3 regions of the Streptomyces sp. NPDC001351 genome follow, and region 1 is predicted to be linked to each of the others. Evidence: riboswitches for the same ligand, from Rfam matches in the RefSeq annotation. Region 1 holds a riboswitch; each other region holds the start of a gene.
The links. A riboswitch is a leader RNA that binds a small molecule or an ion and turns the genes downstream of it on or off. The one in region 1 is predicted to bind S-adenosylmethionine.
Positions count from the first base shown of each region.

Region 2: another riboswitch for S-adenosylmethionine. It lies ahead of thrC (threonine synthase); the one in region 1 lies ahead of ACFY1U_RS36505 (putative leader peptide).
Region 3: another riboswitch for S-adenosylmethionine. It lies ahead of ACFY1U_RS03330 (aminotransferase class V-fold PLP-dependent enzyme); the one in region 1 lies ahead of ACFY1U_RS36505 (putative leader peptide).

Region 1 is NZ_JBIAWS010000012.1:113,768-123,724, reverse strand. Features, by position in the region: gene ACFY1U_RS36520 (ABC transporter permease) at 1-233, opposite strand, end outside; gene ACFY1U_RS36515 (ABC transporter permease) at 230-1,189, opposite strand; gene ACFY1U_RS36510 (ABC transporter substrate-binding protein) at 1,193-2,812, opposite strand; gene ACFY1U_RS36505 (putative leader peptide) at 3,033-3,107, opposite strand; SAM riboswitch class IV at 3,187-3,299, opposite strand; gene ACFY1U_RS36500 (VOC family protein) at 3,384-3,773, opposite strand; gene ACFY1U_RS36495 (DUF1684 domain-containing protein) at 3,861-4,685, opposite strand; gene ACFY1U_RS36490 (LLM class F420-dependent oxidoreductase) at 4,744-5,667, opposite strand; gene ACFY1U_RS36485 (NtaA/DmoA family FMN-dependent monooxygenase) at 5,744-7,144, opposite strand; gene ACFY1U_RS36480 (LLM class flavin-dependent oxidoreductase) at 7,141-8,247, opposite strand; gene ACFY1U_RS36475 (TauD/TfdA dioxygenase family protein) at 8,772-9,587, shown strand; gene ACFY1U_RS36470 (hypothetical protein) at 9,685-9,852, opposite strand.
Region 2 is NZ_JBIAWS010000008.1:393,512-403,468, forward strand. Features, by position in the region: gene groL (chaperonin GroEL) at 1-86, opposite strand, end outside; gene ACFY1U_RS29870 (cold-shock protein) at 411-617, opposite strand; gene ACFY1U_RS29875 (MoaD/ThiS family protein) at 1,069-1,344, opposite strand; gene thrC (threonine synthase) at 1,389-2,675, opposite strand; SAM riboswitch class I at 2,694-2,851, opposite strand; gene ACFY1U_RS29885 (glucosyl-3-phosphoglycerate synthase) at 3,013-3,957, shown strand; gene ACFY1U_RS29890 (trehalose-6-phosphate synthase) at 4,053-5,444, shown strand; gene otsB (trehalose-phosphatase) at 5,503-6,384, opposite strand; gene ACFY1U_RS29900 (DUF3263 domain-containing protein) at 6,443-6,703, opposite strand; gene ACFY1U_RS29905 (ABC transporter substrate-binding protein) at 6,744-7,964, opposite strand; gene ACFY1U_RS29910 (ROK family protein) at 8,126-9,067, shown strand; gene nagA (N-acetylglucosamine-6-phosphate deacetylase) at 9,067-9,957, shown strand, end outside.
Region 3 is NZ_JBIAWS010000001.1:728,013-737,969, reverse strand. Features, by position in the region: gene ACFY1U_RS03355 (NlpC/P60 family protein) at 83-1,117, opposite strand; gene ACFY1U_RS03350 (NYN domain-containing protein) at 1,353-2,696, opposite strand; gene ACFY1U_RS03345 (hypothetical protein) at 2,731-2,970, opposite strand; gene ACFY1U_RS03340 (rhomboid family intramembrane serine protease) at 3,136-3,870, shown strand; gene ACFY1U_RS03335 (Lrp/AsnC family transcriptional regulator) at 3,867-4,148, shown strand; gene ACFY1U_RS03330 (aminotransferase class V-fold PLP-dependent enzyme) at 4,244-5,620, opposite strand; SAM riboswitch class IV at 5,783-5,899, opposite strand; gene trpD (anthranilate phosphoribosyltransferase) at 5,971-7,035, opposite strand; gene ACFY1U_RS03320 (cytochrome bc complex cytochrome b subunit) at 7,167-8,822, opposite strand; gene ACFY1U_RS03315 (Rieske 2Fe-2S domain-containing protein) at 8,819-9,874, opposite strand; gene ACFY1U_RS03310 (c-type cytochrome) at 9,871-9,957, opposite strand, start outside.

The DNA.
Region 1 (9,957 bases):
TGCGAGGTGAACAGGTCCGGCCAGAACGAGGCCAGCACCACCAGTACGACGACGACGGCGGACAGCAGCAGACCGGGGCGGCGCAGCAGGAACCGCAGCACCTGCCGTACGTCGACGCGGCGCCCCGCTCGGAGACCGGTCCCGGTTCCGTCGGTCCTCGCGTTGAGCGGCCGGGTGAGTCCGAGGGCGGCCTCGGCCGGATCCTCGACGTCGTCGACAAGGCTCTGGCTCATGCGAAGCTCGCCCTTCTGTCCGAGGCCACCACGATCCGCGGGTCGAGGAGCGGATAGACCAGGTCGATGACGAGGTTCGTCGCCACGAAGATCAGCGCCCCGAACACCACCACCCCCTGGACCACCGGGAGGTCCTGAGCGGTGACCGCCGCCGCGGTCACCCGGCCGAGTCCGTCGCGGGAGAACACCGTCTCGACGACCACCGAACCGGCGATCAGCTGCCCCACCAGCAGGCCGACGACCGTCAGCGCCGGCAGGGACGCGTTGCGCAACGCGTGCCGCAGATGCACCCGCCACCGCCCGGCGCCCTTGGCCCGCGCGGTCTCCACATACGCCTGGTCCAGCGCGGTGAGCAGGCTCTTGGCCAGCACCTGGGCGACCAGCGCACCGGTCGGGATCGCCAGCGTCAGGGCGGGCAGCACCAGCCCCCGCAGTCCGTCGTTGCCGAAGGCAGGGAACCAGTGCAGCCGGAAGGAGAACGCCTCGACGAGCAGCAGTCCCACCCAGAAGGTCGGGACCGACACCCCGAGCGGGGGCAGCGACAGCAGGAGCTGCCGCAGCCACCGCTGCGAGGTGTACGTCGCCACCACCGCGAGACCGCCGCCGAGCAGCACCGCCAACAGCAGTGCGGCACCGGTCAGTTGGAGGGTCTGTGGCAGTGCGTCGGACAGGGTGGCGGTCACCGGGCGACCTGTGGAGACCGCGTCGCCGAAGTCCCCGCGCACCGCCCGGCCGAGATACTCGGCGTACTGCACCAGGATCGGCTTGTCGAAGCCGTACTCGTGCCGCAGCGCGGCCAGCCGGGCCGGGTCGACGTCCCCCGAGTCCACCCCGGCACCGGCCATCGCGGTGACCGGGTCACCGGGCAGGAAGTCCAGCACCAGGAAGGACACGGTGTACGCCGCCCACAGCACCCCGACCGCCTGCGCCAGACGCTTGATCACATAGCGGCGCATGCGCTAGCCGATCCAGGTGTCGTGCAGCTGGATGCGGGTGCCCGAGTCGAAGGCGAGGCCGTGCACCTTCTTCGTCACGGCCAGCTGGGTCTGGAGTTCCACCACCGGCACGTTGTACGCGTTCTGCACGATCAGCTTCTGCGCCTCGGCCACCAGCTGCTTGCGCTTGGCCGTGTCCGTGGTCGCGGCCTGCCCGGACAGCACCGTGTCCAGCGAACTGGCGGGCAGACGGTAGAAGTTGGCCAGCTTGCTGGAGAAGGAGCTGCGCAGGATGTCGGGGTCGGCGCGGGTCACGTTGCCCCACACCAGGTCGAAGTCGCCGCCCTGGAGGGTGGTCGCGAACTGGCTGACCTGGCCCTGCTTGAGCGTCACGTCGATCCCGACGGCCTTCAGCTGCTGCTGGACGAGTTCCAGTGCGGGCTGGTTGGTGGCCGCGTTGGGGAACCAGCTGATGGTCAGGCTGAGCTTCTTGCCGTCCTTGGCGCGTATGCCGTCACTTCCGAGTTTCCAACCGGCCGCGTCCAGCAGGGCCTTGGCCTTGGCCGCGTCGGAGGCGAGGTCCGCGGAGAGGTCGGTGTAGTCGGGCGTGGTGTGCGCCAGGACGCTGGTCGCCGGCTTGGTGCCGGTCGGGAACACGGTGTCGGCGATCTGCTTGCGGTCGAGGGCGGCCAGAATTGCCTGGCGCACCTTCACGTCTTTCAGGACGGGCCGCGAGTTGTTGATCCCCAACCCGAACACCACGCCCGGGTTGGCCCGGCGCAGGAGGGTGACCTGGCCGCCCTTGAGCGCCGCCTCGTTGGCCTTGCCGACGCTGCTGATCGCATCCACCTGCCCGGACTGGAGACTGCCGGCCCGCACCCCCGCTTCGGGCACGACCTTGAACACCAGCTTGTCCAGGTAGGCCTCACCCTTCTTGGACCACAGCGAGGAGCCCCAGTCGTACCCGGTGCGCTTGGCCAGGGTGATCGACTGGTTCTGCACGTACTGCTTCAGCACGAACGGCCCCGACCCGATGACGCCGTCGCTGCACTTCTGCTGCGGGGTCTTCTTGACGCTCGCCGACGACTCGATGCCCAGCGAGTGGGTCGAAGTCGCCTGAAGGAACTGGGCGTTGGGCTGCTTGAAGGTCACCTTGACGGTGAGCGGGTCCACCGCGGTGGTGCTCTTGACGCTGCTCAGATAGCCCTGGGCGAGGATGCCGAGGGCGCCGAGCTTCGGCACCGCGTCGAAGTTGTCCTTGACGACCTGCGCGGTCAGTTTGGAGCCGTCGCTGAAGGTGACACCCGAGCGCAGATGGAACGTGAACTCCGTGGCGTCGGAGTTGATGTCCCAGCTCTTGGCCAGCCACGGCACGATCTTGCCGGTCTCGGGGTCCTGGTCGGTCAGTGAGTCCACGGTCTGGCGTACCGAGTAGATGCTCTCGTTGCTGCCGACCTGCTGTGGGTCCACGCAGCCGGCATCCGAACCCACCGCGAAGGTCAGGGTGCCGCCGGACTTCGGCTTGCCGCTGTCGCTGCCGGAGCCGTCGGAGCCGGATCCGCAGGCGGTCAGCAGCACGCTGGTGGTGAGAAGGGCAGTCAGCGTTGCCCATCGAGGGGTTCTGAAATCCGGAAGTGCTGTCACGGAGTGGTTTCTCCTACTCGTGTCACCAGGCACGGGGTGCCGTACGAGGCACGGGCGTGCATGTGTGTGCAGCCCCGGCCGGCGCGGTGCCGGTGGCGGGGGGAGCGCTGTGCAGACAGGGATCAGGGGGGGAGCGGGGATCCGGCAGAGGAGCCGGATCAGGCGGAGACGGGTGCGGCGACGACCGGTGCCGGACGTCGACCGGCGGTGGGAACGCCCGTCAGGCCTGACAGAGACAGCTGGTCGAGCGCTTCAGGTCGATGTGCCGGCGGCGCGAGAGCCGGGAGAACACCATGGCGACGGCGAAGGAGGCACTGAGGTCATCACTGTGACAATGCATGCCCGTCCTCCCCAACTCCGGCCCCGCTCAAGGGGCCACGCGCTTGCAGGATCATCGATGATCCCGCCGGGCTTTCACCTGGAGCACCCCACCGCGCGGGAGGGTTGCCGGTCAGCAAGCCAGGGCTTGACGCTGACACTCAATGCCGTTCGTGATCGTACGGAGCGGACTTGTCGTACGTCAATGCGGCAACCGGGGCGAGCCGTGCCTGGGCTGTGCTCGGGGCGGAGCTCAGCCGCGTTCCTGCACGAGCTTCACGCGGTGGCCCTCGGGATCGTGCAGCCAGGCATGGCGGAGCCGCCCGTCCGGAGAGTCGGTCGGACTCGTCAGGGGCTTGCCACCCGCTTCGAGGGCCGTCCGATACAGGCCGTCGACGTCTTCGCACCACAACACGACCTCGGTGTTCTCGCCGGGTGTCGTGGCGATGCCGAAGAGTGCGCCGCCCACGCGGGCCGAGCTGAACCCGATCCGCACACCGGCAGCCTCTACTTCGACCTGGTGCGGCTCGCCGTCCGGCGGAAAGCGGAACCGCTCGGGCATGCCGAGGCGACGGAAGAACGCCGCGCAGCGCTCCACGTCGTCGCACCACAGGTTCACCTGAACAGCGTTGAACTCCGCCATGCTCACACGCTACTCCGCGCCGCATCGCCGAACTCCCGTCTCCACAGCAGCTGTTCGCCGGAGACGCTGCGCAAGACTGAGCCCGGCTCAGGACCCGCCGCGCTCGACGGGAAGCTTGTGGCCGGCCTCGATGGCCACCGGCAGGCGGTTTTCGGCCGGGGGCAGTGGGCAGGTGGCCATGTCGGTGTAGGCGCAGGGCAGGTTTGCGGCGCGGTTGAAGTCCAGGACGACGGTGCCGTCGGCGGCGGGCGGATCGAGGGCCAGGGAGCGGTTGGCGGCGTAGGTGGTGACTCCGGAGGTCGCGTCGGTGAACAGCAGAAACAGACTGCCCGCGCCGCGTCCGGGGAACGCGGTCAGGGACAGCTGCTGCCCGTCCAGTTCGAACTCGACCCTGCCCGGAGCGTCGTAGACGTGTTCCAGGCCCTCGACGGCGGCGCCCACGGTGGTCGGGCGGGGCTCGTCGAAGGGGATGTAGCGGCCGGTCACGGCCCAGCGGGGGTCGGGTGCGTAGGCGGGTGTCCCGGTGAAGGCGGTGCGCAGCGGCGCGTCCGGGTGCCGGGGGCGCACGATGTCGTTTCCGCCGCGTTTGGCGACCTCGATGACGGCGTCTTTCCAGACCGCGTGGACGTCGGTGCGTTCGGGAAGCACGCCGAAGCGGTGTTCGCCCCGGACCGGGGTTCCGTCGATGACCAGTTCCTCTCCGTCGTCGAGGTTCACGACGACTCCGTCGGGGCCGGTGTGCCAGGCGCCGGGTGCGTCGGGGAAGCGCTGCGGCCGGTCGTCGAGCCAGTGCTGGCCGGTGATCGCCAGGAACCCGTGGGGGTCGGCGAGCCGGGTCTCCTGGGCGCGGTACCAGTCCAGCCAGGTCTCGGTGAAGGCCTGGAGGTCCGTCGCGGTGGCCTCGGTGGTCATACGGTCTCCTTGGAGGGGTGTAGGGCGTTGTGCCGGGCCGGTGGCCCGACAGGCGTACTCAGCCGGCCAGTGCGCCGAGGAGCGCCCAGGTGCGTCGGCGGTCCGCTTCGCCGGCGATCTCGGTGCTCGAGAAGACGACCTCGGTGGCGCCGGCGTCGCGGTAGCGCCGTACCTCGGCCTCGACCGTCTTCTCGTCGCCGATCACGGCCAGGTCGGCGGCGCGTCGGCCGCCGGAGAGTTCGATGACCCGGGCATAGGACGGGATCTGTTCGTAGAACGCGAGGTTCTCGGTGGCCTTGGCCCGCACCGCGTCCACGTCGTCGGTGACCACGCCGGGCACCAGGGCCACGATCCGGGGGGCGGGGCGGCCGGCCGCCTCGGCCGCGGCGGTCAGGGCGGGGACGATGTGTTCGTCCAGGGCGCGCGGTCCCGCCAGATAGGGCAGGATTCCGTCCGCGAGTTCCCCGCTGGCCCGCAGTGCCTGCGGCCCCATCGCGGCGACCAGCAGGGGGACGCCGCTCTCAGCGCCCGGGACGCGCGCCGGGACCGGGGTGGTGGCGGTGAGCAGTTCGCCGTGGAAGTCGGCCGTGCCGGTTTCGGTCAACTGCCGTAGCGCGGTGAGGAATTCACGCAGGCGGGCGATGGGGCGTTCGAAGGGCAGGCCGAAGCCGCTCTGCGTCAGGAGTTTCGTGCCCAGGGCCAGACCGAGGTGGTAGCGGCCGTGGGTCGCGGCCTGGGCGGTCTGGGCCTGGCTGGAGACGAGCAGCGGGTGGCGGCCGAAGACGGGGATCGCGGAGGTTCCCACCTGCAGTCCGGGCACCTCGCGTCCGACGATCGCCGCGAGCTGGGGTGAGTCCGCGCCGAAGGTCTGACCGAACCAGGCCGAATGCAGCCCGGCGGCCGCGGCCTCCTGGGCCAGCTGCACGGTGGCGTCGACCTGGTTGGGTGCGTCGGATGCGTTGAGGGTTACTCCCACAGTCATGACAGTCAGAACGGATTCTCGGCGAACCCGCATTCCGCTCCCTGTGTGACAGCTTCGTGTCAGTCGTGTGTGGTGGTCAGCCCGCCTGCCGCTGGTCGGGGGCGGACCGGTGGGTGAGGGGTTCGCGCAGGCCGAGGTGGTCGCGGAGCGTGGTGCCGGTGTAGTCGGTGCGGTAGAGCCCGCGTTCCTGCAGTTCCGGGACGAGCAGGTCGACGATGTCGTCGAGTCCGTCGGGGATGAGGTACGGCGTGACGTTGAAGCCGTCGATCGCGCCGTGCCGTACGAAGTGGGCGAACTTGTCGGCCAGACCGGACGGGGTGCCGACGTGGCCGCGCTGCGGACCGAGCGCGATGACGGTCTCGCGCAGCGACCAACCGTGGGCCTCCGCCTTCGCCCGCCATTCGGCCACGACCGCGCGTGGGTCGGCGATGCGCCGGGCGCCGAAGGAGCCGTCGTTCTCGGTGACGACCGGGTCCTCCTTGGGCAGTGGCCCGTCGGCGTCGCGGTCGGACAGGTCGATGCCCCACAGCAGCCCGGCGATCCCCAGGGCCGTTGCCGGGGTGACCTGCTGGAGCCGGATCCAGCGCTTCTTCTCCTGGGCCTCCTCCTCGGTCGCGCCGAGGATGATCTCGGTGCCGGGCAGGATCCTCAGGTCGTCGTCGGGCCGGCCGACGGCACGCAGACGGGTGCGGATGTCCTCGGCGAAGGCCAGGGCGTCGTCGAAGTCGGTGCCGTGCGCGGAGAAGATGACGTCGGCGTTGCGGGCGGCGAAGTCACGTCCCTCGCCGGAGTCACCCGCCTGGAAGATGACCGGGTGGCCCTGGGCGCTGCGCGGCAGGGTCGGCGCGAGGTCGACGTCGAACTGCGCCCCATGGTGGCGTACTTGGCGTACGGCACCGGGCGTCGACCATTCCCGTGCGCCCGCGGAGCCGACTACGGCTCCGTCCTCCCAGCCGTCCCAGAGCGCGCGGGCCACGGTGAGGAACTCCTCGGCGCGCCGGTACCGGTCGGCGTGGTCGAGGTAGCCGCCGCGGCGGAAGTTCGCGCCGGTCCAGGCGTTGTCGGTGGTCACGACGTTCCAGCCGGCGCGGCCTTCGGAGAGCAGGTCGAGGCCGGAGAGGCGGCGGGCGAGATCGGCGGGCTCGTTGAAGGTGGAGTTGGAGGTCGAGACCAGCCCGATGCGGCGGGTGACCGCGGCCAGGGCCGCGAGCTGCGTGATGGCATCCGGCCGTCCGGCCACGTCGAGATCGTGGATCCTGCCGTCGACCTCGCGCAGCCGCAGCCCCTCGCCGAGGAAGAACGCGTCGAACAGGCCCCGTTCGGCGGTCTGGGCGACCCGGCGGAAGGAGGCGGGGTCGATCTGGGAGCCGCTGTCGGGGGCGGACCAGATGGTCCAGTGGTTGACGCCCTGGAAGAACACACCGAAGTGCAGCTGGGCGTGCGGCCGCGGGACGTCGAGGGGATCGGTGCGGGTCATCGGGCGTCCTCCTGGGCGGCCACGGCAGCGGCTGCGAAGCGGTTGGCGGGGCGCTCCAGACCCAGGGTCGAGCGCAGGGACGTACCGGGCAGCGGGCGGGCGACGAGACGCCGCTCGGACAGGGCCGGCAGGACGAGGCGGGAGAGGACGGCCAGGTCCTCGTCCAGCACCAGCGGGTGCAGCCGTACGCCGTCGACGTGACGGCTCAACTCGACAAGAAAAGCGGCAAGTTGCTCTGCGGAACCGATGTGCCGCAGCCTTCCCCGGTCACTCCACGCCGCGTGCCGTTCCAGGTCGGCGACGCGCTCGGCGGCCGTCGCGACCGGAGTGTCCAGCGCCACCTCGACCTCGGCGAAGACGCGAGGCGTACCGGCGGCATCGGCGGCCGAGGCGACCGACGTGAGGTCGCGGCCCTCGACGAGAGCGACGTCGAGCTGTGCGGCGGGCACCCGGTCCGGTCGGCCCAGGACGACAAGCTGTCCCTGGGGCGGGCGCGGCACGATCGCCGGGCCCTTGACGGCATACGTCCGGCCGGTGAAGTCGATGTAGTGGAGCCGTTCGCGGTCGAGGTAGCGGCTGGTGGCCACGGACCGGATGACGGCGTCGTCCTCCCATGAGTCCCACAGGGCTCGGGCCACCTCCACCCCGTCCCGGGACTCCAGGGCCCGCGCGTCGGCGCCGGCGACCGGCGGCCGCCCCCAGGCCCGGGCCGCCTCGGGACGCTCCTCCTCCGTCACCACCCATCCGGCGCGACCGACCGAGATGTGGTCCAGGGACGCCAACTGGCTGGAGACATGGAACGGTTCCGCATACGTGACCGGGACGACGGGCGCGATCCCGATGGTGCTTGTGGACGCCGCGACGAAGGCCGCCCGCTCCACCGCGCCGATACGGCCCACGGGATCCGGCGAGGTTCCGGGCGGCAGCACGCCGTCATCCAGGGTGATCAGGGTGAACCCGGCGTTCTCGGCGATGGCGGCGACCTGGGCCACGCGGCGCGGGGTCAGCAACTGGTCGGGTGAGTGGGCGGCGCGGCGCCAGGCCGCGGGGTGGGCGCCGTCGCCGTCGATCTCGACGGCGAGGTGCAGGGCAGGGCCGGACAAGGGGTGTTCCTTCCGAGATACACGCGAACTCGCGGCCGTGAGGCGCAAGGCGCGAGGCTACGACGAGACGGCCGGCGGGACGGGCCGACAGGGGTCAGACGTGTACGGAGGGACAGACGGCGGAGGAGGTGCGACAGTAGTCGACATGCCGCCGGGTGATCAGCCGCGCACCCGTGCTCGCACCCTGGGGTGCCGCGCCAGGTACGTGCATCGAAGGCCTCCAGCCGTCAGGAACTTGCGAGTTCAACGTACGTCGCTGGCCCCTGCGAGTGTCAAGGGCGCTTGTGCGGAGGCGACCCGACCGGTCCGGACGGAATTTTCATGCAGATGCAATGATCCATCCCTCAACTGCCTGCTACACATGGTGGGGTGAACCCCTCAGCGCTGTACCGCAGGTTGTACGTGGATCTGGCGCGCGTCGACGCCGCCGCGTGTCGACGCTTCTGACGTCGCCTTCACCCGTTCCCGTGTGAGGCGACCACTCGCGCGCCATTCCTGTACGGCAGCACTGAGAGGGGAAAGCCATGACCACCACAGTCACGAGCCACGAGATACGGCGGGCCGGTCCGCGGTTCGGCGCCGAGGTGACCGGCATCGACCTGACGACCGGCGTCGACGAGGCAACCGCCGAAGAGCTGCGCCAGGCGTTCCGGGAACACAAGGTGCTGGTGTTCCGCGGCCAGCACCTCACACCGGAGCAGCACGTCGAGGCCGTACGCATCTTCGCGGAACCCTTCGACCACCCGACCGCGAAGAAGGACCCCGCCCATCCACTGGTCTACCCCTACAACGTCCAGCACACCGGCAAGGCCAGCACCTGGCACATCGGCGGACTGTGGCGGCAGCCGGTCTTCGCGATCGAGTCACTGACCTACGAGGTCGTGCCCGCGCTGGGCGGCCACACCCTCTGGGCCGATCTGCAGGCGGCGTACGACGACCTGTCCGAGCCGTTCAAGGAACTGCTCGAATCGGTCGGCGCGGTCTACGACGCCGACGCGGGAAACTACGCGCAGGGCAGCAAACGTGTCGCGGTCGAGGAGACCGTCGAGCATCCGGTCGTGCTGACCCACCCCGAGACAGGCCGGAAGGGACTGTTCATCAGCACCTCGGCGCTCGGCCTGACGGGCGTCACGGCGCAGGAGGGGAGGGTGCTGCTCGACCACCTGCTCAGGCATGCGTCATCGCCCGACTACACCATCCGTTTCGGCTGGAACGCAGGTGACTTCGTGCTCTGGGACAACCGGGCGACCTGGCACTACGCCGTGGACGACTACGGAGACGGCGCCCGCGTCTACCGCAAGGTCATCGGCGTGGAACCGGTACGTCAGCCCGTGACCTGATCACGTCCGGCGGTCAGAACGCCTGCTCCGCCGAGCGCCCGCCGCCTGCTCGGGTTCGGCCCGGACACCGAGGTGAGACCGCGCAGCCAGCTACGCCTCAGCCCGACCGGAGGCGAGCGAGCAGCTCGGCCAGTGACACGCGCGGTTCCTGCCCGGCCGTGTCGACGACGACGCGCTCGCGGTCCCATGGCTCGTATTCCCGGTTGACGACCTGCTGCCAGTCGGGCGACGTCAGGTCCGGAACGTCGACGGATCGTGAGGTCACGCGGCGCCGGTGTTCAGCCGCCTCGGAGCAGACCACCTCCACCCGATCCGGGCCGCCAGGAGACGGGCGAGGGTGGTCTTGCCGGCACTGGGCAGACCACCCATG
Region 2 (9,957 bases), on a different contig from region 1:
GTCACCTTCACGGCGTCCGCGAGCTGGTTCATGCCGCGCTCGAGGCCGCGCCGCGCCTCCTCGTCGAACGCGATGATCTTGGCCATGTGAAGTGGTCCCTCCAGGACTGGGGGTGATTCCTTCGGACCGCGCCCGCGCCCGCGACGGACGGCACGCACGCCTCGTGGTTCCTTGCCCCACCTGGCCTGCGGGCCTCACCGACCCGGTCCATCTTTGTCACTCTCACCTTCAGAGTGCTAACGCCAATGATTAGCACTCGGCATGGTCGAGTGCAAGCGCCCCTCAGGGAACAGCCGGGGCGACGGGCCGCCCGGGCCCGCCGCCGGACATGCCGAAGGGCCCGCACCCTCAGGTGCGGGCCCTTCGATCAAGAACAGAAGAACGTCGCTGCAGTTAACCCGGCGCGTGCTTCAGCTGGTCGCCAGACGGACCATGTCCGCCTGCGGCCCCTTCTGGCCCTGCGAGATCTCGAAATCGACCCGCTGACCCTCTTCCAGGGTGCGGTAGCCGTCCATCTGAATCGCACTGTAGTGGACGAAAACATCCGCACCACCGTCGACCGCGATGAAGCCGTACCCCTTCTCCGCGTTGAACCACTTGACGGTGCCCTGAGCCATGCCTAACTCCCCTATTACTGGCCCTTGCACAGATCCACACTTCGCGGATCCGGGTCAGACCTCACCCCCCACGGTTGGGGGCGTGCGCCGGAACGCGTCGACCGCGGCTGAATGTATCTGTCCAACTGCCGTCTGCAACAGGTCAATCGGACGAGAATTCCGGGCACGACCGGTCCGGAATTTACGGAGAATTCGCCCGAATTCAGGGCAAGTCGGGCCCCATAAATGGAGCATAAGGCGCAAAAAACCTGCACACTTTGGCTACTTCTCGCTGCCCGAGAAGTAGGAACTCATATGCACGCGGCAAGCGGAGTCGAGCAGGTTCCCCAACTGTACCGTGCTCAACCATGCAGAATTGCCCCCTCCGCTTCTCTCACGGAGGGGGCAATTCGATGAACTCTCGGTAATCAGCGTTACCGACGGTAATAATCGGTCGTCCGACCTGTTTCGGTCAGCCTCCGGCCACGGCCGGGATGATCGAGACGCCCGCCCCGTCCGGAGTCGCCGTCTCCAGCCCCTGCTCGAACCGCACGTCGTCGTCGTTCACATAGACATTGACGAAGCGGCGAAGCTTGCCCTGGTCATCGAGAACACGCGCGGCGATACCGGTGTGGTTCTTCTCCAGATCGGCGATGACCTCGCCGAGGGTCCCACCTTCAGCAGTGACCTCGGCCTGGCCGCCGGTGTAGGTGCGCAGGATGGTGGGGATACGGACGTTGACGCTCACGATGAACCTCCGGTCGGGGTATGGCTTTTAAGGGGCACGGGGAACTACGCGAGGCCGGCCTCGCGGAACGACTCCAGGCTCGGGCGAATCGTGGCGGTGAGCCCGGTGCCAGCCACCGCATCCAGTGTCTTCAGACCGTCTCCCGTGTTGAGGACGACCGTGGTCAGCGTCGGGTCGAGGACACCGTTCTCGATGAGCTTGCGCGTCACACCCACGGTCACGCCACCGGCGGTCTCCGCGAAGATTCCCTCGGTCCTGGCGAGCAGCCGGATCGCGTCCACGATCTGCTCGTCGTTCACGTCCTCCACCGCCCCACCGGTACGGCGAGCGATGTCCAGCACATACGGCCCGTCCGCCGGGTTGCCGATGGCCAGCGACTTGGCGATCGTGTTCGGCTTCTGCGGCCGCACCACGTCGTGCCCGGCCTTGTAGGCCACCGACACCGGCGAGCAGCCCTCGGCCTGGGCGCCGAAGATCTTGTACGGCTTGTCCTCGACGAGGCCGAGCTTGATCAGCTCTTGCAGCCCCTTGTCGATCTTCGTCAGCTGCGAGCCGGAGGCGATCGGCACGACCAGCTGGTCCGGCAGCCGCCAGCCGAGCTGCTCGCAGATCTCGTACGCCAGGGTCTTGGAGCCCTCGGCGTAGTACGGCCGCAGGTTGACGTTGACGAAGCCCCAGCCCTCGCCGGCCGGGTCGCCGATCAGCTCGGAGCAGAAGCGGTTCACGTCGTCGTAGTTGCCCTCGATGCCGACGAGCTCGCCGCCGTAGACCGCGGCCATGACGACCTTGCCCTGCTCCAGGTCGTGCGGGATGAACACGCAGGAACGGAAGCCGGCGCGGGCGGCGGCGGCACCCACCGCACCGGCCAGGTTGCCGGTGGACGAGCAGGACAGGGTGGTGAAGTCGAAGGCGCGGGCGGCCTCGATGGCCTGGGCGACGACCCGGTCCTTGAAGGAGTGCGTCGGGTTGCCGGAGTCGTCCTTGACGTACAGACCGCCGGTCACGCCCAGCTCGCGGGCCAGGTTGTCGGCCTTGACGAGCTTGGTCCAACCGGGGTTGATGTTGGGCTTGTCCGCCACGTCCGCCGGGACGGGCAGCAGGGGCGCGTAACGCCAGATGTTCGCGGGACCCGCCTCGATCTGCTTGCGGAGCTCCTCGGTGTCGTAGGCCGAGAAGTCGTACGCGATCTCGAGCGGGCCGAAACACTCCTCGCAGGCGAAGACCGGGCCGAGGGGCACCTGGTGACCGCACTCGCGGCAGGAGAGCGCCGCGGCGGGACCGAGGTCGACGGTCGTGGAGTCGGTGGTGCTTGCAACAGTCTGCGCAGCCATGTGAGGCGAGGCCCTTTCTCCTCATCTTCCTCACGACGCATCTCGCCGTGAGACGGATTTGGCACCTTCCCTAGCCGGGAGCCTCGCGGAACGATCAGCATCGATCGGTTACGAGACCGGCTGGAGGGTTGCCGGGGCTTCATCGGGCCGTATCCCTCTGCCCCTCTGGATGAGCGGTATGCGGTTGTGAACGCCGGGCGACCCCGACATGCGATGGTCACCAGCGTTGTTCAAGACTGTAACGGAAGGCCAGGACAGTTGAGATAGTCGTCCGAACCGCGAGATGGATCACATGATGATCCGGTCTTCGCCGAGAGAACGCAGAGGAGCCGCCTACGTGCTGGAAGAAGTCGAGCGCTGGCTGAGCACCCGCTCCTGGTCCCTGACCGACCGCCCTCTCCACCAGATCCTCGCTGCCAAGCAGCGCACGGGACAGTCGGTCAGCGTCGTGCTGCCCGCGCTCAACGAGGAGGAGACGGTCGGCGACATCGTCGCGATCATCCGTCACGACCTGATGCAGCAGGTTCCGCTCGTCGACGAGATCGTCGTCGTCGACTCCGGGTCCACCGACCGTACGTCCGAGGTCGCCGCGGCGGCCGGGGCCAGGGTCGTCCACCGTGACGACATCCTGCCCCGTATCCCGACCGTCCCCGGCAAGGGCGAGGTGCTGTGGCGCTCGCTCCTGGTCACGAGCGGGGACATCGTCTGCTTCATCGACGCCGACCTCAAGGAGTTCTCCTCCGACTTCGTCTCCGGGATCGTCGGCCCGCTGCTCACCGACCCGGCGGTCGACCTGGTCAAGGGCATGTACGACCGTCCGCTGGCCGGCGCCCAGGGCCAGGGCGGCCGGGTCACCGAACTGATGGCGCGCCCGCTGCTCAACATGCACTGGCCGCAGCTGGCGGGCTTCGTGCAGCCGCTCGGCGGTGAGTACGCGGCCCGGCGCAGCCTGCTGGAACAGCTGCCGTTCCCCGTCGGGTACGGCGTCGAGCTGGGCATGCTGGTCGACGCCCTGCACCTGGTGGGCCTCGACGCACTCGCCCAGGTGGACGTCGGGGTGCGCAAGCACCGCCACCAGGACGGGCAGGCGCTGGGCCGGATGTCCGCCGCGATCTACCGCACGGCACAGCTGAGGCTGGCCCGCGGCCACCTCATCCGTCCCTCCCTCACCCAGTTCGAACGGGGCGAGGACGGCTTCGAGCCGCGCACCTACTCCGTGGACACGGAGGAGCGGCCGCCGATGGTGGAGATCACGGAGTACGCGTCGCGCAAGGTCGCCTGAGGCGGCGCGTTACGCGGCGTGGGCGGTGTATACGGTCCACTCGCAGAGCGCAGCCGTACGTTTGAGCGTTTACGGGCCGGGCTAGGTTGAGGCGTATGGCTTCCACGCACGGCGCTGGTCATCAGGTGCTGGTCGCGTCCAACCGCGGCCCGGTCTCGTACGAAGTGCAGGAGGACGGCTCGCTGGCCGCCAGGCGTGGCGGCGGCGGGCTGGTCTCCGGCCTCTCCGCGATCGGGCCCGACGCGGACGCCCTGTGGGTGTGCTCGGCCCTGTCCGACGGCGATCGCGAGGCGGTACGGCGCGGGGCCGGCGAGGGCGGGGTGCGGATGCTGGACATCCCGGCCGGCGTGCACGCCGACGCGTACAACGGCATCGCGAACTCGGTGCTGTGGTTCGTGCACCACATGCTGTACCAGACGCCGCTGGAGCCGGTCTTCGACGCGGAGTTCCGGCGGCAGTGGGCGTCGTACGAGACCTACAACCGGGCCTTCGCCGAGGCGCTGGCGCAGGAGGCGGCCGAGGGCGCGGCGGTGCTGGTGCAGGACTACCACCTGTGTCTGGTGCCGGGCATGCTCCGCGAGCTCCGTCCCGACCTGCGCATCGGGCACTTCTCGCACACGCCGTGGGCACCGGTGGACTACTTCCGGATGCTGCCGGACGACATCGCCGAGCAGCTTCTGCACGGCATGCTGGGCGCCGACCGGCTGGGCTTTCTGACCCGGCGCTGGGCGGACGCGTTCACGGCGTGCGCCACGGCGGTGGTGGGCGGCCTCGGGGGCACGGAGATCGGCGTGCACGGCCTGGGCGCGGACGCGGACTTCCTGCGCAAGCGCTCGCACGAGGCCGATGTGGCCGAGCGGATGGCCGCGCTGAAGGAGGAGATCGGCGCCGGCCGCAGGACGGTCGTGCGGGTCGACCGCACCGAGCTGTCGAAGAACATCGTGCGCGGGCTGCTGGCGTACCGGCAGCTGCTGGAGGACCGCCCCGAGTGGCGGGAGCGGGTCGTGCATGTCGCGTTCGCCTATCCCTCCCGGCAGGACCTCGCCGTGTACCGCGACTACACGGCCGAGGTGCAGCGGGTGGCCGAGGAGATCAACTCCCGTTTCGGGACGCCTGGTTGGACCCCCGTCGTGCTGCACGTCAAGGACGACTTCGCGCGCTCGCTGGCCGCCTACCGACTGGCCGACGTGGCCCTCGTCAACCCGATCCGGGACGGCATGAACCTCGTCGCGAAGGAGGTGCCGGTCGTCTCCGACGAGGGCTGCGCACTGGTGCTGTCGCGGGAGGCGGGGGCGTACGAGGAGCTGGCCGAGGATGCGCTGACGGTGAATCCGTACGACGTGATCGCTACGGCGGAGGCGCTGCACGCGGCGTTGTGCCTGCCGGCGGCTGAGCGGGCCGAGCGGTCTAAGCGGCTTGCCGCTGCGGCTACGGCGTTGCCGCCTGCCCAGTGGTTTCTTGATCAGCTGGAGGCCTTGCGAGGCTGAGGTCTGGGGGCTGCCGCCCCCAGGCCCCCGCCTTCTCGGCCCTTAAGGGGCCTTGTCCTCAAACGCCGGACGGGCTGAAGGAATCCGCCAAGCCCCGCAGCAGGCGTACGACCCCCTCCGGGCCGTCCACCACGAGGTCCGCTCGTTCCCGTAGTTCCGTGACCTCGTCGCTGCCGCTGCACACCAGGAGGCCGGGGGTGCCGTCGGAGCGGAGTTTGTCGACGGCCGCGAAGGCGGGGAGGTCGCCGAGGTCGTCGCCGGCGTAGAGGACCGCCGAGGCGTCGATCTCGCGGACGTACTCCAGGAGGGCCACTCCCTTGTCGGTGCCCGGGGGGCGCAGTTCGAGGACCAGGCGGCCGGGTTCGACGATCAGGCCGTGGCGGGTGGCGAGGTCGGTGAGGGGGGCGCGCAGGGCCTCGAAGGCGGCCTGGGGGTCGGAGGCGCGGCGGGTGTGGACCGCGACGGCGCGGCCCTTCTCCTCGATCCAGGTGCCCTGCCAGGCGCCGATGCGGTCGAGGAAGCCGGGGAGTTCGGCGCGGACCGCGGCGACGCCGGGGTGGGGGGCGGGCGCGGTGACGTCGCCGCTGACCGCGTCCCAGCGTTCGGCGCCGTAGTGGCCGAGGACCACCAGGTGCTCCAGGCCGGGGACGCCCGCGAAGCCGCCGTGCCGCACGGCGACGCCGGCCGGGCGGCCGGTGACCACCGCGACGGAGGCGATCCGCGGGGCGAGGGCGGCGAGCGCGGGCACCGCCTCCGGGTGGGCGCGGGCCTGCTCGGGGTCCGCCACGATCGGGGCGAGGGTGCCGTCGAAGTCCAGGCCGACCACCGTTTTCGCGGGGTTCGCGAGGATCGCGGCGAGTCCGTCCCTGCCTGCCTGCGTGGTGGGCGTCGGCAGGGGGTCCATGGAGTGCGTCGAGTCCGTGTCCGTATGGGTGCCCATACGGTGACCATAACCGCGCGGGGCGGGGCGCACCCATGGCTCAGGGGAGCGCCGGCCGTCAGCGTTCCGCTCGGCGTGTCTCGCGCACCCTGCGCAACCTGTTCACCGTCACCGGGTCGTGGGCGAGGGCCCGCTCGTCGTCCAGCAGGGCGTTGAGCAGCTGGTAGTAGCGGACGGGGGCCAGGCCCAGCTCCTCGCGTATGGCGCGCTCCTTGGCGCCGGGGCCCGGAAAGCCCCGGCGCTCGAGGGCGAGGACTGCCCGCTCGCGCTCGCCCAGAGGTTCGCGCGGCTGGCGGCCTCCCCGCTGCTCCTGGTCCATGTCCTGAACCGTAACCCGCGCAACTGACAGCGCCCCGCGGCTAATGCGAGCTCTCCGCCATGGACGCCGTCGACTCCAGCTGCGCGAGGGTGGCCGCGGGGTTGCCGCCGGGGGCCACCGCGTTGCCTATGTGCTTCTTGACGGCCACGGCGACCGAGGCCCAGGAGGTCTTGTCGACGGGGTAGAGCTCGGACAGCGGCAGCTGCTTCAGGAACGGCTCCAGGGAGGCGTCCTGCCGGCTCGTGCTCATGATGTCGGAGGCGGAGGTGGTGACCGGCAGCAGGTCGTACTCGCGGGAGAAGGCGAGCACGTTCTTCTCGCTGTAGACGAAGTCGAGGAACTTGCCGACCTGCTCGGCGTGGCCGTTCTTCTTGAAGGCCATCATCCAGTCGGCGACGCCCATGGCGTTCTTGCTCACGCCGTCCTTGCCGGGCATCGGCACCATGCCGAACTTCACGCCCTTCTTCGCGGCGATCTTCATCAGCGAGGGGTGGCCGTTGAGCATGCCGACGTCGCCCTTGGCGAAGGCGGCGAAGGCGGTGGCGCGGTTGAGGCTGCCGGGCGCGACGGGACCGGTCAGGCCCTTGTCGACCAGGTCGTCCTTGAGCCAGTTGAAGGTGTCGATGTTCTGCGCGGAGTCGATGCCGTAGGTGCCGACGGTGTCGGTGTAACCGCCGCCGCCGCTCAGCAGCCACTGCATGGTCTCAGCCTGCGCCTCCTCCGGGCCGAGCGGCAGCGCGTACGGGAACTTCACCCCGCGCGCCTTGAGCACCTTGGCGTCGGCGGCGAGCTCGTTCCAGGTCTTCGGCGGGGTGAGCCCGGCGTTCTTGAAGAGGGTCTTGTTGTAGAAGAGCAGCCGCGTGGAGGCCGCGAACGGCAGCCCGTACTGCACGCCCTTCACCTGTCCGGCGGTGGCCAGCTGGGAGGCGAAGTCGGCCTGGGTGCTGATGGAGAGCATGTCGTCGGCCGAGTAGAGCAGGCCCTTGTCGGCGTAGTCGGCGTACGCGCCTATCTGCGCCATGTCGGGCGCCTCGCCCGCGTCGACCAGCTCCTTGACCTTGCGGTCCACGTCGTTCCAGGAGTACACGGTGACGTCGATCTTCACACCGGAGTGCTTGCTCTCGTACTCCCTGACCAGCCGGTCCCAGTACTTCTGGGAGCTGTTGTCGGCGGAGTCGCCGTAGTCCGCGGCGATCAGCTTCAGAGTGACGTCTCCTGAGCCGCCGCCGGTCAGGCCGCAGCCGCCGAGGACCGCCGTCATGCCCAGTGCGGACACCGCCGCGATCGTTCCTGTCCTACCCCGCCGCTGCACTGCTGTTGACCCCAACCCTACTGTCTCGCTGTTCAACATGTGGACACGATAGGTCTACACCACGTAAGTGGACTAGACCTCTTGCGGGTCCTCGGGCCACACTGTCCCCCGTGAGACATGTCATCGCCCTGGATGTGGGCGGCACCGGGATGAAGGCCGCGCTGGTCGCGCAGGACGGCGCCCTCCTCCACCAGTCCCGCCGGGCGACCGGTCGCGAGCGCGGGCCGGAAGCGGTCGTCGAGGGCATCCTCGACTTCGCCGCCGAGCTCAGCGCCCACGGCGCCGAGCACTTCGGCGAGCCCGCGTCCGCCGCCGGCGTCGCCGTCCCCGGGATCGTCGACGCCGACCGGGGCATCGCCGTCTACGCGGCCAACCTCGGCTGGCGCGACATCCCCCTGCGCGATCTGCTCGCCGAACGGCTCGGCACCCCGGTCGCCCTCGGCCACGACGTGCGCACCGGCGGACTGGCGGAGGGCCGCATCGGCGCCGGACAGGACGCCGACCGCTTCCTCTTCGTCCCCCTCGGCACCGGCATCGCGGGCGCGATCGGCATCGCGGGCCGGGTGGAGGCGGGCGCGCACGGCTTCGCGGGCGAGATCGGCCACATCGTCGTGCGGCCCGGGGGCAGCCCCTGTCCCTGCGGCCAGCGCGGCTGCCTGGAGCGCTACGCCTCGGCGGCGGCGGTGAGCGAGGCCTGGGCGGCGGCCACGGGCGACCCTGGCGCGGACGCCGCCGACTGCGCCAAGTCCGTCGCGTCCGGCGACCCGAACGCCGTACGAGTCTGGCAGCACGCGGTCGACGCCCTGGCCGACGGCCTGGTCACCGCCCTCACCCTGCTGGACCCCCGCACCCTGATCATCGGCGGCGGCCTCGCGGAAGCGGGGGACACCTTGTTCACACCGCTACGGGAGGCGGTCCGGGGGCGGGTCACCTTCCAGAAGCTGCCGACGATCGTCCCCGCGGCGCTGGGTGACACGGCGGGTTGTCTCGGTGCCGGGCTGCTGGCCTGGGACCTCCTCACTACAACTGACGGCACGGAGGTAACGCCCTGATGGCAACCCCCCTAGGGGCGCGGGGCCCCATTGAATCTGCGGCTACCGCCGCGTGGGCGCGATCAACCACGACGCACCCGCACCCCGCAACGGCCCGCACCCCCCTGGTGCTCTCCGGCGCCAACGTGGTCCTCCCCACCGGAACCGTCGAGAACGGCCGAGTGTTTGTCGAGGGCACTCGCATCGCCGGTGCGGCATCACCTGACGCTCAGCTGATCGACCTCACCGGCCACCACGTAGTGCCCGGCTTCGTAGACCTCCACAACCACGGCGGCGGCGGAGCCTCCTTCACCTCGGGCACGGTCGAGGACGTCCTCACCGGCATCCACACCCACCGCCTGCACGGCACGACCACCCTGGTCACCTCGACGGTCACCGACGACATGGACCTCCTCGCCCAGCGAGCGGGGCTGCTGAGCGAGCTCGCCGAACAGGGCGACATCGCCGGCATCCACTTCGAGGGCCCGTTCATCTCCCCGTGCCGCAAGGGCGCCCACTCCGAGAAGCTGCTGCGGGACCCCGACCCGGCTGCGGTGCGCAAACTGATCGACGCGGCCCGCGGCAGGGCCAGGATGGTCACGCTCGCCACCGAACTCCCCGGCGGCCTCGACTCCGTACGCCTCCTCGCCGAACTAGGCGTCATCGCGGCGATCGGGCACACCGACGCGACGTACGAGCAGACGGTGGCGGCGATCGACGCGGGCGCCACGGTCGCCACCCACCTGTTCAACGCGATGCCGCAGATCGGCCACCGCGCCCCCGGCCCGATCACGGCCCTGCTGGAGGACGAACGCGTCACCGTCGAGCTCATCAACGACGGCACGCATCTGCACCCGGCCGCCCTCCAGCTGGCCTTCCACCACGCCGGAGCGGACCGGGTCGCCTTCATC
Region 3 (9,957 bases), on a different contig from region 1:
TGGGGTCAGTGCGGGTTCACGTAATTCGCCCGTTCGGGCGGACCGGTGTCCTGATCTTGAAACGGATCCTCAGGGACGCGTGTCAGATCCGGACGCCGAACTGGAACGGCATGTCGCTGATCGACTCGTAGCGCACGACGGTGCCGGTGCGCGGGGCGTGCAGCACCATGCCGTTGCCCGCGTACAGGCCCACGTGGTGCAGGTCGCCGTAGAAGAGCACGAGGTCGCCGACCTGGAGCTGGCTCTCGGAGTAGATCCGGGTGCCCGCGTTGGCCTGCGCCTGCGAGGTGCGCGGTATCGAGACGCCGGCCTGGCCGTAGGCCCAGGAGGTCAGGCCCGAGCAGTCGTAGGAGGCGGTGCCGGTGGCGCCGTAGACGTACGGCTTGCCCAGCTGGGTCTTGGCGGCGTCGAAGGCGGCCTGGGCCCGGGCGGAGGCGGCGGTCGCGTTGCCGAGGTCCACCCGCGCGCTGGCCGAGCGGCTGGCGCGGGCGTCGGCGGCGGCGAGCGAGGCCCGCTCCGCGGCCGTCAGGGAGTTGAGCAGCTTCTGCGCCTCGGCGAGCTTGCCCTGGATGTCCTTCTTCTTGTTGCCCAGCTCCGTGCGGGTGGAGGCGAGGTCCTTGAGCTTGTCGGAGGCCTCGGCGCGCTCCTGGGCGAGTTCGCGCTGCTTCTCCTGGATCTTCTTCAGCGCCTCGACCTGCTGGGCGCTGAGCTGGTCGGCGGTGGACGCCTTGTCCAGGTAGTCGTTCGGGTTCGACGACAGGAAGAGCTGCAGGGACGAGTCGATGGTGCCGGTGCGGTACTGCGCCGCCGCCGCCAGACCGATGGAGTCACGCAGCTGGTTGAGCTCCTCCTGGCCCCGGGCGACGTTGTCCTGGATGGTGGAGATCTCCTTCTGGAGCTTCTGCTGCTTCTCCTTGGCGCCGTTGAACTTCTCGGTGGCCTGCTCGGCCTCCTCGTACAGCTTGTCGACCTTGGCCTTGACCTCGTCCTTGGAGGGCTTCTCGCTCGGCGCGGCATTCGCGGCCTGGGCGCTGAGGGCAACAGCGGCAGCAGCTGCGGTGGTGAGCACGGTCACACGAGCCCGGCTCGGCTGCTTCGGTCGACGATGGGACGCCACGGAAGAGGGCTCCTTCTTGTGAGTGATCACCCGCTCGGAGGTTCGAGGCCAGACCTTAGTGACCTTCTTGTGATCACTTCAAATCCTCGCGTGGAAAATCTTAGTGACGCAATGCATTCTTTGCACATAACCCACGTGCGGTGACGCCAGGTTGACGCTACGTTGCGTGACGATTGCGCCAATTCGGGCATTAAACCTAGAAGTTCGACCTTCGGGACAGCGGCCCGGGAACGGCTCAGGACAGCCGCTTCAGAAGCATCGCCGAGGCGATCGGCCGCGCCCCCGCGCGGGCCACTCCGTCGGCCACCTCGCGGTCCGTGGAAGCAACGATGACGGGCCGCCCGGGGGGCTCCGCGCGCACCAGCTGGCGGATCAACTCGTCCGCCGTGACGCCCGCCTTGGAGAACAGCACCCGCACTCCGCGCGGCGGCGCGAGCAGCACGGGAGCGGCCAACTCGGCCCCGTCGAAGACACAGGTGACCTCGGCGCCGGTCTGTGCAGCGAGTTGCGAAAGCTGCCCGAGGAGCCTCAACCGCTGCTTCTCCAGAGGCATTTGGGGATAACCCGTTTTGGTGACGTTGTAACCGTCGACGACCAGGTGCGCCTGCGGCAGCTCGAGCAGCTGATCCAGGATCGCGGGGTCATTTTCGGACAAAGCGCGCGCAGCGATGTCTTTCGGGGTCATTCGCCCCGGTTCGACCGCATCGACGGTCTCCGCCGGCCGCACGGACACCGGCGGCAAGGCCAGCTCCCGGCGCAGTCCCTGGGCCGCGTCCAGGACGGTGTCCAGAAGCAGGCGCACGCGCATGTCCTCGACACTGCGCCCCTCGCGCGCTGCTTTGCGCGTGGCCTCCAGGGCGGCCTCCGCCTCCCCGAGCCGCGACTTCAGCCGGCGGGACTCGCTCTCGGCGGCGGACACCTGCGCCTGCCCCTCGGCGCGTACGGTCTCGATCTCGCTCTGGATCTTGCGGAGGGCGGCCTCGCCCCGCTTGACGTCGCTGAGGGCCGCTCGCAGCTTGCGGTGCAGCGAGTCGGCCTCCTTCTTGGCGGCGTCCAGCTCGGTACGGAGCCGCTCGGTGTCGGCCCTGGTCTGCTCCCGGGCCCGGTCGAGCTCCGCACGCAGCCGCTCCAGCTCGGCCCGGCTCTCCTCGTCGGCGCGCTCGGCATCGGCCCGCTGGGCCTCCTCGCCGGCCGCGGTCACCAGCTTCACCCAGCCGGTGGGCCGCAGCACATAGGCCGCGGCCGCCACGTCGAGGGGATCCGCGGCCGGGGGCGGCGAGCCGGAGTCGAGAGCGCCGGCGAGTTCCGGCTGGGCCTCTCTCAGCTTCTCCCCGATGCGCTGCCGGAACAGCGGATCGGTCTCCAGCGCGGCCGCCATCGCGTTGCCGGCGAACTTGGCCCGCCGGTTCGGTGCGAAACGGGCGTACTGCCTCAGCTGTGCGGGCAGTTCGCCGACGGTCAGCCCGCCGAAGCCGTCCGAGACGATCTGGACGACCCTGCGGCGCACTCCGTCGGGCAGCGGACGGTCAAGCACCTCGGCGGTGCCGTCGCCCGGCCCCCCGCCTGTGGTCTCCACCATCCGTCACACCCCATTACCTGTGGGGCCGCTCCGCTCAGGAGTCGGCGCCCGGCCTGTCCACGAGTTCCACCTGATCCACCGCGTTGCACCAGCGGCAGCGCACCGACTCGATGGTCTCACTGACCACCTCGCGCTCCTCGACCTTGGGCTCACCGGCCAGATCGAGGTGGACGTACTCGACGACCTTCGACGAGCGGGTCACGTCGAAACGCGTGAGGTTGCCGCAGAGGGTGCAGCGCCACCGCGTCGTGGCGGTCGGGAGGGGAACCGTCATCGTGCCTGTGCTCTTTCCTTCTAGGTCTTCTATTGTCAGTGACGCCCGAGCTTCCCCGGGCGTGTGGCTCGTAACCCTACGGCCTGGCGCTCACTCGCCGCCCGTCCGTCCACGGCGGCGAGGCGGTCTGTGCGACTGCGTCCCGTTACGTCATGCTCTGTGTTCATGATCGGCAAGTGGAGCGCGACCGTCGGCAGAGCGATCCGGCGCCCCTCGGCGCCCATGACGTACACCCTGATCGCCCTGTGCTGTCTGCTCTTCGTGACCGGCCCGGCGGCCGGCCTCAATCCGGTCCACGGCTCCGGTGACGCGCTGCTCGCCGCCCAGCGCGCCTATTTCCACCGCTGGGGCGTGGTCCCGGCCGAGCTGTTCCAGGGCTCCCCCAGGGCCACCCTGACGCCCGCCACGGCCCTGTTCGTCCACGGCAGCTGGGTCCACCTGCTCGGCAACATGCTCTTCCTCTACGTCTTCGGGGCGATGACCGAGGAACGGATGGGCCGCGTCCAGTTCACGCTCTTCTACCTCGGCTGCGGCTACCTCGCCCTGCTGGGGTACGCGGCGGCCAATGCCACGTCCCAGCAGTCGCTGGTCGGCGCGTCCGGGGCGATCTCCGCGGTCCTGGGTGCGTTTCTGTACCTGTTCCCCGGGGCGCGGGTGACCAGTCTTCTGCCGTTCCTCTTCTTCCTGCCCCTGCGTTTCCCCGCCTGGATCGTGCTGCCCTTCTGGGCGGCCCTGCAGTGGCTGGCGGCCGGACAGGCGGCGACGGGACCGGGGGTGGCCTATCTGGCGCACCTGGTGGGCTTCGGCCTGGGCTTCGTCTACGCCTGGGTCCGGTTCGGCCGTACGACTAGAGTGAGATCCGCCCCAGCTCCGGCCTCCGAGGGAGAGAACCAGCCTTGATCACCGCGATCGTCCTCATCAAGACCAGCGTGGACCGGATCCCTGAGATCGCGGAGCGGATCGCTTCGCTGGAGAGCGTGAGTGAAGTCTTTTCCGTGACCGGGACGTATGACCTGATCGCCATGGTTCGCGTGAAGCAGCATGAGGATCTTGCTGACGTGATTCCCGGCAGCATCAGCAAGATCCCCGGTGTCGAGGCTACGGATACGCATGTTGCGTTTCGGACGTACTCGCAGCATGACCTTGAGGCTGCGTTTGCCATTGGGTTGGACTCGTGATCGACGCCTAGGCGTCTGCGTGGTGCGGTTCGTGTGCGACTACCGGTGCGTTGTGGCTGGTCGCGCAGTTCCCCGCGCCCCTATAGGGCGGCTGCTCAGACCGCAGGGACGCAGCGGCCGTCCTCTGTCCTGTACGTCCACTTCGCGCCGTCCGCCACCAGTTCCTTCACGGCGTTGACGAAGCGCTCGACGTGCTCGTCGGGGGTGCCCGCGCCGAAGCTGACGCGGATGGCGTTGAGGGACTTTTCGCCGGGGGCGGTCTCGGGGGAGCCGCATTCGCCCTGGGTCTGCGGGTCGCTGCCCAGGAGGGTGCGGACCAGCGGGTGGGCGCAGAAGAGGCCGTCGCGGACGCCGATGCCGTACTCGGCGGAGAGCGCGGCGGCGAAGTGCGAGCTGTTCCAGCCCTCGACGACGAAGGAGATCACGCCGACGCGCGGGGCATCGTCGCCGAAGAGGGAGAGGACCCGTACCTCGGGCACCTCGGCGAGGCCGGCCCGGACGGTGTCGATCAGGTGCTGCTCGCGGGCGACCAGGGTGTCGAAGCCGGCCTCGGTGAGCGCCTTGCAGGCCGACGCGATGGAGTAGGCGCCGATCACGTTCGGGGAGCCGGCCTCGTGGCGGGCGGCGCTGTCGTGCCACTCCACGTCCACGCCGCCGTCCTCGCGCCGGGTGACCTTGCGGCTGGCGCCGCCGCCCGCGAGGTAGGGGTCGGCGGCCTGCAGCCAGTCGGCGCGGCCGGCCAGTACGCCGGAGCCGAAGGGCGCGTACAGCTTGTGGCCGGAGAAGGCGACCCAGTCGACGTCGAGGTCCTGCACGGAGACGGGGTGGTGCGGGGCGAGTTGGGCGGCGTCCAGGACGATACGGGCGCCGTGCGCGTGGGCGGCGGCGGCCAGCTCGCGCACCGGCCACAGTTCGCCGGTGACGTTCGAGGCGCCGGTCACGCAGACCAGGGCCGGGCCCTGGCCCTCTTGAATGGATGCAGTCCGGTCGGCGAGGGCCTTCTCCAGCGTCTCGACGGCCTGCTGCGGGGTGCGCGGGGCGTTGAGGTAGGTGACCCGGGCGTCCTTCCAGGGCAGCAGCGAGGCGTGGTGCTCGGTCTCGAAGACGAAGACCTGGCAGTCGGCGGGGAGCGCGGCGGCCAGGAGGTTGAGGGAGTCCGTCGTCGACCGGGTGAAGATCAGCTGGTCGTCGGCGCGGCAGTCGAGGAACTCCGCAACGGTCCTGCGGGCGTTCTCGAAGAGGTCGGTCGACAGCTGGGAGAGGTAGCCGGCACCGCGGTGGACGCTGCCGTAGTAGGGCGCGTACGCCGCGACGTCGTCCCACACGCGCTGCAGGGCGGGGGCGCTGGCCGCGTAGTCGAGCGCCGCATAGGTGACTTCGCCGCCCGTGACGAGCGGGACGGTGACATCCCGGCCCAGAACGGGCAGCGGGGCACAAATGGCGGTGGCGGCGGCAGCGGTGGAGACAGACATGGCGGAACTCCCGTGGAGGCAGGTGGAATTCGCCCCGCGAGCGGTATGGCTCAAGCAGGGGCGTGAAAGGAAAGGGGATGCGGAGGCGGGGCTCTGCGGCCCTATCGCATTCGCTTGCTCACGGAAGGCTCCTCGACGACCAGGACCCCTGGCTTCTCGAGGGGTCCGCGCTTGCCGTAGACCTCGCTGCCTACGGCCTGGTCTTCACCCGGGGCACCCCGCCACGGACGGAGGGTTGCCGGACAGTCGGCCGGGGCCTCATGACTGTCACTCATGACCTGGACAGGAACGTACGTGAAGTGATCGCGGTCCCGCAACTCGTGTCCGCATTGCGGGACCGCACTCCCCTGCTATGCGTTGCTGGCCGCCACCCAGCGCTCCAGCGCCCGCTTCGCCGCACCGGAGTCGATCGCCTGCGCCGCCTTGTCCATGCCGGCCCGGATCTGCTCGGCCAGCGTCCCGGGACCCGGGTCGAGGGCGACGAGCGCGGCCGCCGAGTTCAGCAGGACGGCGTCCCGTACGGGGCCCTTCTCGCCGTCGAGGAGCCTGCGGGCGACCTCCGCGTTGTACGACGGGTCGCCGCCGCGCAGGGCCTCGACCGGGACCAGTTCGATGCCGACGTCACGGGGGTCGAAGGTCTCCTCGGTGACCTTGCCGTCGCGGACGATCCAGACACGTGAGGTGGCCGTCGTCGTCAGCTCGTCGAAGCCGTCGTCGCCGCGGAAGACGAGGGAGGAGTTGCCGCGCTCGGCGAGGACGCCGGCGATGAGGGGCGCCAGGCGCGGGTCGGCGACGCCCACCGCCTGGGCCCTCACCTTCGCCGGGTTGGTCAGCGGCCCGAGGGCGTTGAAGGTCGTCCGGATGCCCAACTGGCCGCGTGCGGCGGCCACATGACGCAGCGCCGGGTGGAACTTGATGGCGAAGCAGAACGTGATGCCGGCTTCCTCCGCGACCTCCGCCACCCGCTTCGGCGTCAGTTCCAGATTGACGCCCAGCTTCTCCAGCACGTCCGAGGCGCCGGACGCCGAGGAGGCGGCCCGGTTGCCGTGCTTGACGACTTTTGCGCCCGTGCCCGCGATGACGATCGCCGACATCGTGGAGATGTTCACCGTCTTCGCGCCGTCGCCGCCCGTACCGACGATGTCGACGGTCCGCCCCGGCACCTCGATCACGTTCGCGTGCTCGTACATCGTCCGGACGATCCCGGTGATCTCCTCGACGGTCTCGCCCTTGGCGCGCATCGCCACCGCGAACCCGGCGATCTGGGCGTCGGTCGCCTCACCGCGCATGATCAGGTCCATCGCCCAGGCGGTGTCGTCGGCGGTGAGGTCCTGCCCGTCCAGCAGGCCGTTCAGCAGCAGGGGCCAGGAACGGCCCGCCGCGGTGTCGCCTCCAGCGGGGGTCACAGCGCTCATACGGCCGCTCCTGGTCGTCGTAGGAGAAGAAAACGAGTGTGAGGCCACCCTATCCAGCTCAGGGCACGGAGAAGGGCCCCCGTCCGAAGATCGGACGGGGGCCCTTGCCGTGGCGTGGCGAGCCGCAGCGATCAGTGGTGGCCGTGGCCGCTCGTGATCTCCCTGTACTCCTCGACGGTCGGCTTCGGAATCTGGGACTCCTCGCCGTAGTACGCCTCGCTGAGCTTGGCGCGCAGCTTCTCGGAGCCCTTGACCTTGCGCTCGACGCCGTTCTCGTCGACCGTCGGGCCGATCTCGGCCGGCTTGTACTGCTCGTGCGCGGTGAGGGTGTGCAGGGCGTCCTGGCTGAGCGGCTCGTGCACCTCGATGAACTCACCGTGCGGCAGGCGCTTGATGATGCCGGACTCGCGGCCGTGCAGCACCTTGTCCCTGTCGCGGCGCTGGAGGCCGAGGCAGATCCGCTTGGTGGCGATGAACACGAGCACCGGCACGACGAAGAACGCGACCCGGACGAACCAGGTGATCGCATTGATCGACAGGTGGAAGTGGGTCGCCCAGAGGTCGTTGCCACCACCGACGAGCAGCACGAAGTACCAGGAGATCCACGCCGCACCGAAGGCGGTACGCGTCGGGGCGTTGCGCGGGCGGTCCAGGATGTGGTGCTCACGCTTGTCGCCGGTGACCCAGGACTCGATGAACGGGTAGACCGCGATCGCGACCAGGACCAGCGGGAAGATGATCAGCGGGATGAACACGCCCAGGACGAGCGTGTGGCCCCACAGGTTGATCTCCCAGCCCGGCATCGTACGGATCAGGCCTTCGGAGAAGCCCATGTACCAGTCGGGCTGGGCGCCGGTCGACACCTGGTCCGGACGGTACGGGCCCATGGCCCAGATCGGGTTGATCGAGGCGATCGCCGCGATGGCCGTGATGACGCCGAAGACCAGGAAGAAGAAGCCGCCGGCCTTCGCCATGTACACCGGCAGCAGCGGCATGCCGACGACGTTGTTGTTCGTCTTTCCGGGGCCCGCGAACTGCGTGTGCTTGTGGTAGAAGACCAGGATCAGGTGGCCCACCATCAGGCCGAGCATGATGCCCGGCAGCAGCAGGATGTGGACCGAGTAGAACCGGGCCACGAAGTCGCCGCCCGGGAACTCGCCGCCGAAGAGGAACATCGACAGGTACGTGCCGACGACCGGCACGGACAGGATCGCGCCCTCCATGAAGCGGACACCGGTGCCGGAGAGCAGGTCGTCCGGGAGCGAGTAACCGGTGAAGCCGGTGAACATGCCCAGGACGAACAGCAGGAAGCCGAAGATCCAGTTGACCTCACGCGGCTTGCGGAACGCGCCGGTGAAGAACACACGCATCATGTGCACGAACATGCCCGCGAGGAAGATCAGCGCGGACCAGTGGTGGATCTGCCGGATGAGCAGACCACCGCGCACATCGAAGGAGATGTGCAGGGTCGAGTTGAACGCCTCGGACATCATCTGGCCCTGCAGCGGGATGTAGCTGCCGTGGTACTCCACCTCGTTCATCGACGGGTGGAAGAACAGCGTCAGATACACACCCGTGAGGATGAGGATGATGAAGCTGTACATGCACACTTCGCCCAACATGAACGACCAGTGGTCGGGGAAGATCTTGCGCATGTTGGTCTTGGCCAGGGAGTAGATCCCCAGCCGGCCGTCGGCCCAGTCGGCGACGCGCTCGCCGGCCGGCGCTTTGCCGCGCCGCTCGCCCGCCGCGGCAGCGGCTGATGTGTGCGTCTCGTTGGTGCTCATCCGCGCTCCCAGAATGCAGGACCGACGGGCTCTTCGAAGTCGCCGAGCGCCTCGAGGTAGCCCTGGTCGTTCACGCCGATGCGCAGCTGCGGCAGGGCGTGACCGGCGGGGCCGAAGATCACCCGGGCACCGTCGGACAGGTCGAAGGTGGACTGGTGGCAGGGGCACAGCACATGGTGCGTCTGCTGCTCGTACAGCGAGATCGGGCAACCGACGTGGGTGCAGATCTTCGAGTACGCGACGATGCCCTCGTGCGACCACTCGAGCTCGCGCTTGTCCTTGATGTTGTCCGGCTGGATCCGGACGATCATCAGGGCCGCCTTGGCGATCTCGGTCTGGAAGTTCTCGTCGTGCTCCTCCAGGCCCTCGGGCTTGGCGAAGGTGAGCGAGCCGACCGCGACGTCGGAGGCGCGCAGCGGCTCGTTCGTGTTCATGTTGACGAGCAGCTTGCCCTTGGACCACAGCGTGTGGCGCAGCTTGGTCCCCGGCAGCGGTCCGAGGTCGCGCAGCAGCATGACGCCGGAGAGCGGGAACAGGGCCAGCGCACCGAACATCGTGTTGCGGATGAGCTTGCGGCGGCCGAGCGCGGACTCCTTGGCGCCCTGCTTGAAGTCGGCCATGACCTTGGCCTTGACCTCGGGGGACGCCTCGATCGGGTGCCGCTCGTCGGCGATCTCCACGTCGGACATCAGGGTGCGGGCCCAGTGGACCGCGCCCGCGCCGATGGCGAACAGCGCCAGGCCCAGGGTCAGGCCGAGCGCGAAGTTCAGCGCGTTGATGTGCCCGATCGGGAAGACGAAGATCGCCTTGTCGTGCGGGATCGCCACGTACGAGGCGATGAAGCCGACCGTGGCCAGCATCGAGACCGTGAACAGCATGGCCACCACACGCTCGGACCGCTTGGCGGCCCGCTCGTCGATGTCCTGCACCCGGTGCTCGTGGGGCGGCAGACCGGGGTCCGCGAACGGGTTCTGCTCGTCCGCGAGGCTTACGGTGCCGTGCGCGTCCTGCTCAGCGGGCAGGTTCTCTTCTGGAATGTCTTGGCTACTCATGACTTCTTGGCCTTTGCGGTCCGAGCGGCGACCCAGACGGCGACCGCGATCAGCGCGCCGAGTCCGAAGATCCAGGCGAACAG